2 regions of the Streptomyces sp. NPDC059255 genome follow, and region 2 is predicted to be linked to the other one. Evidence: riboswitches for the same ligand, from Rfam matches in the RefSeq annotation. Region 2 holds a riboswitch; the other holds the start of a gene.
What was found. A riboswitch is a leader RNA that binds a small molecule or an ion and turns the genes downstream of it on or off. The one in region 2 is predicted to bind glycine.
Positions count from the first base shown of each region.

Region 1 (3,164 bases), on a different contig from region 2:
CAGCTCCGCACCGTACTGCTCGATCTTGGCCCGCAGGTCCTCGACGTCGACGTCGCCGTCCTCGCGCGTCTTGACGACGACGACCCGCATCCCGGCCATGACCGCGCTCGCCGCGTTCGTGCCGTGCGCGGAGGACGGGATGAGGCAGACGGTGCGCCCGGTCTCCCCGTTGGCCCGGTGGTACGCCCGGACGGCGAGCAGTCCGGCCAGCTCGCCCTGCGAACCGGCGTTGGGCTGGAGGGAGACCGCGTCGTACCCGGTGACCTCGGCGAGCCGCTCCTCCAGCTCGCGGATCAGCGTCAGATAGCCCTGGGCCTGCTCGGCCGGGGCGAAGGGGTGCAGCGCACCGAACTCGGGCCAGGTGACCGGCTCCATCTCGGTGGTCGCATTCAGCTTCATCGTGCAGGAGCCGAGCGGGATCATGCCGCGGTCCAGCGCGTAGTCACGGTCGGCGAGCCGGCGCAGGTAGCGCAGCATCGCGGTCTCGGAGCGGTGCTGATGGAAGACCGGGTGCGTCAGATAGTCGTCGGTGCGCAGCAGTTGGCCGGGGAGCGCGTCGTCGGTGGCCTCGTCCAGCGCCTCGATGTCGCCCTGGACGCCGAAGGCCGTCCACACGGCGGCGAGCTGGGCGCGGCCGGTGGTCTCGTCGCAGGCCACGGAGACGTGATCGGCGTCGGCCTGGTGGAGGTTGACACCGCCCTCCCGCGCGGCGGCGACGATCTCGGCGGCGCGGCCGGGCACGCGGAGCGTGAGCGTGTCGAAGTACGTGTCGTGCACGGTCTCCACCCCGCCGGCCCGCAGTCCCGCGGCGAGCACCGCCGCGTATCGGTGGGTGCGCCGCGCGATGGCGCGCAGCCCGTCGGGGCCGTGGTGGACCGCGTACATCCCGGCCATGACGGCGAGGAGCACCTGTGCGGTGCAGATGTTGCTGGTGGCCTTCTCGCGGCGGATGTGCTGCTCGCGGGTCTGGAGCGCGAGCCGGTACGCCTTGTTGCCGTCGGCGTCCACGGAGACCCCGACGAGCCGTCCCGGCAGGCTGCGCGCGAACTTCTCGCGTACGGCCATGAAGCCGGCGTGCGGTCCGCCGAAGCCCATGGGGACGCCGAAGCGCTGGGTGGTGCCGACCGCGATGTCGGCGCCCAGCTCACCGGGCGGGGTGAGGAGTGTGAGCGCGAGGAGATCGGCGGCGACGGTGACGACCGCGCCGAGGTCGTGCGCCCGCTCGACCACGGCCCTGATGTCCCGTACGGCCCCGGAGGCGCCCGGGTACTGGAGCAGCACCCCGAAGACGCCGCGCTCGGCGGCCTCGGCGGGAATGCCCTCACCGAGGTCGGTGACGACAACCTCGACACCGGTCGGCTCGGCGCGGGTGCGGATCACCTCGATCGTCTGCGGCAGCGTGTCGGCGTCCACGAGGAAGACCCCGCCCTTGACCTTGCCGACGCGGCGGGAGAGCGCCATGGCCTCGGCGGCGGCCGTGGACTCGTCCAGCAGGGAGGCGCCGGAGGTCGGCAGCCCCGTCAGCTCGGCCACGACGGTCTGGAAGTTGAGCAGGGCCTCCAGCCGGCCCTGGGAGATCTCGGGCTGGTACGGCGTGTACGCGGTGTACCAGGCCGGGTTCTCCATGACGTTGCGGAGGATCACCGGCGGCGTGAAGGTGCCGTAGTAGCCGAGCCCGATCATCGGCGCGAGCACCTGGTTACGGTCGGCGAGGGAGCGCAGCTCGGCGAGGACCTCGGCCTCGGTGCGGGCGTCCGGGAGGTCGAGGGCCTCCGCGCTCTTGATCGCGTCAGGCACCGCGGCGGCGGTCAGCTCGTCGAGCGAGCCGTAGCCGACCTGCGCGAGCATCTTCGCCTGCGCCCCCGCGTCGGGGCCGATGTGACGCTGCTCGAAGGGGGTGCCTCGCTCCAGCTGGGCGAGCGGCGTGCGGTGGGCGTTCATGTACGGAGGCCTCCTGGTCTGCCACGACCTGCGGGGGCACCACGGCTCGGGTGCCCTGAACGGCCTCCCCCTCTGTCATCTCGACCTGAGAGCTTCACCGGCCCGCCGTGCGGCGGTCCGGCTTTCACCGTCGGTGAGAGCGGATGCCGTACGGTACGGCGCCCGCCCTGCTTTCCAGAGTGACCTCGTCCGCGCGGTACGGGGGCCTGAGAGATTCCGGGGAGGATTTGCTCCTTCGGCGCCTCCGGTGGGCTCACCGGAGAACTCTCCCGCACGGGGTCAGCAGCCGCTTGCCAGCCTACCAGCGGGGTCTTCCGGACAACTTTCGAGTGGCCGTCCCACCGGTTCTGCACTTTCGTAGTGTTCAGGAGCAGTTGCGACCCGCTGGAGGGACTGTGGAGACCCATATCGATCCGCGCAGCCTGATAGGACGCAAGGCGTACGACCGTGACGGCCGTAAGTTCGGCACGGTCGACGAGGTCTATCTCGACGACGCCACGGGTACGCCGGAATGGGCCGCCGTGCGCACCGGACTCTTCAGCCGTGACGCCTTCGTCCCCCTCGCCCCCAGCACCCTGGCCGAGGAGGGGCTGCGAGTCCCTTTCGAACGCGCGTTGATCAAGGACGCCCCCGATTTCGGTGTCGGTCGCCATCTCTCCCCCGACCAGGAGCTTCAGCTCTACCACCACTACGGTCTCGCCCTGCCGTCCCCGGAACCCCCGGAGGGGCCCGCGGGCCTCTCCGGCCGTGACAACGAGCGTGACTTCGGGCGGCTGGCGGGCCACGACGACTGACCGGTCCCGGGTACGAGGGGCAGCGGCTCGGAGAGTTCCAGCGCGGGGTCGTCGGCCCAGAACGTCCGCACCCGCCCCGGTGCGGATCCAGGCTCCTCGAACCGTACGGTGACCCTTCGCAGCCCGCTGCCCTGCACCCAGCCCGGGCCGAACTCCGCGTGGCGCACATCGTGTCCGGCCGGAAACCGCCGCTCGCCGGCCGGGCCGGACGCCCCGGCCGGCGACGGCGGCCCGTCCCCCGTGTCCGCCGCCCCCTCCGCCGGGGAGCGCCCCTGCCCCGCCCCTCCTCCGGCCACGGCGTCGCCCTGCCCCTCCTCCGGCCCGCCGGGCGCGCCGCCGTGGCCCCCGGCGGCCGCCCCGGGCTCCTCCTCCGCCGCCCGCTCCCGGGCCGCGGCCTGCGCGAAGAGGTCCTCCTGCGTGAAGTCGGCG
Region 1 is NZ_JBHYZP010000045.1:6,642-9,805, reverse strand. It holds gene gcvP (aminomethyl-transferring glycine dehydrogenase) at 1-1,941, opposite strand, end outside; glycine riboswitch at 2,126-2,223, opposite strand; gene ACFXKG_RS35780 (PRC-barrel domain-containing protein) at 2,337-2,735, shown strand; gene ACFXKG_RS35775 (DNA polymerase IV) at 2,630-3,164, opposite strand, start outside.
Region 1: it holds a riboswitch for glycine, as region 2 does, so the genes downstream of both, gcvP (aminomethyl-transferring glycine dehydrogenase) here and gcvT (glycine cleavage system aminomethyltransferase GcvT) in region 2, are expected to answer to the same signal.

Region 2 (3,164 bases):
CGCCAGCAGCCACTCGCCGACCGGGTCCTGCGTCAGGTCCAGCAGCAGGAGGTTGACGGGCCAGGCCACCGGCACCCGGCCCAGGGCGCGGCCGAGCGCGTCCATCGGGGCGTTGCGGTCGGCGGCCTCCCAGGAGGAGAGCTGGACGCCGATGAAGAGCACCGGCGGCTCGCCCTCGACGCTGGCGAGCGCGCGCCGGGCGGTGGCCACCGTGCCCGCCGCGCCGAACTCGGCCGCGGCGGCGGAGAGGAAGTCGACCGGGTCCTCCTGCCAGTCCGGCTCGAAGAGCCTGACCCGGCCCCCGCTGGCCGGCCCGTCGAGCGGGGTACGCCCCGCCCGGCACAGCTCGGCGACGGCGAGCGGCGGCAGCGGCGCCCCGACCGCACCGCCGGGGTTGACCGCGATGCCGAGCTGCGGGGGCAGCCCGCGGGCGAAGTCACGGGCCGGCGCGACGGTGAACGCCATGTGCTCGCCGACGCACTGGAGGAACTGCTGGTGCGAGCTGAACACCGGGACGTACGGGGCGCCGTCGATCTCGACCGTCGGCAGGTCGAGCGAGGGACTGTCGGGGCCGCCCCCGTTGGGCAGCGGCACCCAGATCTCGCTGCGGCCGAGGACCTCGACCAGCCGCCCGCCCGCCGCGTCGTTGCCGAGTGAGGCGGTGAGCACCTCTTCCAGCTCGTTCCCCGGCCATGCCGTGTTCACCACTGTTGCCCCTCCACCCAGTACACCGGGTCCACCCAGGACCCTGCCGCAGCACCCAGCACCCTAATGCCGTGCACCGTGGCGCGGGTCACTCCACTCCCGGCTCGGCTAAGAACGCGATCCGCTCCAGACCGCCGGCCGCGTCCCGGTCCAGCAGCACCACCGAGGCGCACCCCTCCGGGAGCCGGCCCGCCGCCACCGCGGCGAGCAACCGGCGGACCGCCCCGCGGTGGCGCGCGAAGGCGTACCCCGAGACGCCGCGGCCGCGCTCGCGCTGGCCCGCGCGGGCGGTCTCCGGCGGCACGTCCAGCACGAGCAGATGCAGTCGGCGCCCGCGTCTGACGGCCTCCCGGGCGAGCCAGCGCCGTACCCATGTCTGCGTACCGCAGTCGTGCACGACGGGGCTCGCGCCCGAGCGCAGCGCGCGCCGCAGCCCCGCGTAGTGCGCCGTCCGTACGAGGGGGCGGTAGACGGCGTAGGGCAGTACGGACGGCATCCGCCGCGCCCAGCGGTCCCGCGCGTCCTGGGAGTCGATGCCGCCCCCCTCGGCGGCCCGCCGGATCAGTGTGGACTTGCCGCTGCCGGGCAGCCCGGAGACGACCACCAGGTCCCCGGCGTCGAAGACCAGCCCGTCGGGCCCCCGGCCCGGCCCCAGCCCCCGCAGGTCGCGCACGGCCGGCCCGGCGGACGGGGCCACCACCCCCACGGGGCCCTCGCCGAGCGCGCCCGCCCCCTGCTGTGCGGGCACGCCCGCGGTCGTGGCACACGCGCCGGACCCCTGCGAGATCATCGCCGTCCCCCTGTCAGCTCAGTCCGTGCCGGCCCGGTCTGTCCGGTCGGCCCGGTCGGTCCGGTCCGCCCCGTCAGCCCGGCCGGTGGCCGCCCCGTCCGGCCTGCCCATGTCTCTTGCCCATGAAGTGTAAAGACTTGGTAATGTCCCGCAAGCCTCTCACCTGTACCGGCGATGTGGCGACCGGCCGCGCCGTGCCACCGCGCCCCGTGCGATGATGTGCCCGCCAACTCCATACCGGCCGTTTGAATCCGCGCGGGAGAGTCCCGGTCGCCCTGTGCGCCGGGCGCCGAAGGAGCAAGATCCTCCCTTGAATCTCTCAGGCCCCGTACCGCGCGGACGAGGCAGATCTGAAAAGCGGGCCGTGTCGTCACGGCCCCACCCAAGGTGCAAGTCATGACCTCAGTACGCGGGGTCGTGATGAACCTCTCAGGTTCCGATGACAGATGGGGAGGATCGTCCTCGTAGTCATGCCCTGGGAGCCACACCGATGAGCCATGTCCCCCCGAGCAGCACCCCCCGCCGCACCGCCCTCGACGCCACGCACCGCGCGCTGGGCGCGACCATGACCGACTTCGCGGGCTGGGACATGCCGCTGCGCTACGGCAGTGAGCGCGACGAGCACACCGCCGTCCGTACCCGCGCCGGGCTCTTCGACCTCTCCCACATGGGCGAGATCACCGTCACGGGACCGGACGCCGGGCATCTCCTCGACCACGCGCTCGTCGGCAACATCGGCGCCGTGGCCGTGGGCCGCGCCCGGTACACGATGATCTGCCAGGAGGACGGCGGGATCCTGGACGACCTGATCGTCTACCGCCTCGGCGAGGACACGTACCTGGTCGTCGCCAACGCATCCAACGCCGGGACGGTCCTGGACGCGCTCACCGCCCGCGCCGCCGGGTTCGACGCCGCCGTACGGGACGACCGGGACGCGTACGCCCTGCTGGCCGTCCAGGGGCCCGAGTCGCCCGGCATCCTGAAGGCGCTGACCGACGCCGACCTGGACGGGCTCAAGTACTACGCGGGCCTGCCCGGCACCGTCGCGGGGGTCCCCGCCCTGATCGCGCGGACCGGCTACACCGGCGAGGACGGCTTCGAGCTCTTCGTCGAGCCGCGCCACGCCGAGCGGCTGTGGCAGGCGCTCACCGAGGCCGGCGCGGGCGTGGGCCTGGTGCCCTGCGGGCTCTCCTGCCGCGACACCCTCCGGCTGGAGGCGGGCATGCCGCTGTACGGGAACGAGCTGTCCACCGCCCTGACGCCGTTCGACGCGGGCCTCGGCCGGGTCGTGAAGTTCGACAAGACGTCGAACGGCGGCGCCTTCGTCGGCCGCGAGGCGCTGGCGGCGGCCGCCGAGCGCGCCGCGGCCGCCCCGCCGCGCAAGCTGGTCGGCCTGATCGCCGAGGGCCGCCGCGTCCCGCGCGCCGGGTACCCGGTGGTCGCAGGCGGCGCCGTCGTGGGCGAGGTCACCTCGGGCGCCCCGTCGCCGACCCTGGGCCGGCCCATCGCGATGGCGTACGTGGACGCCGCGCACGCCGCGCCCGGTACGGCCGGGGTCGGCGTGGACATCCGCGGCTCCCACGAGCCGTACGAGGTCGTGGCGCTGCCGTTCTACAAGCGCCAGAAGTGATCAAACGCCAGAAGTGATACGGACGCCCTCCGCGTCCGT
Region 2 is NZ_JBHYZP010000044.1:71,766-74,929, reverse strand. It holds gene ACFXKG_RS35710 (enhanced serine sensitivity protein SseB) at 1-705, opposite strand, end outside; gene ACFXKG_RS35705 (AAA family ATPase) at 794-1,495, opposite strand; glycine riboswitch at 1,742-1,839, shown strand; gene gcvT (glycine cleavage system aminomethyltransferase GcvT) at 1,986-3,125, shown strand.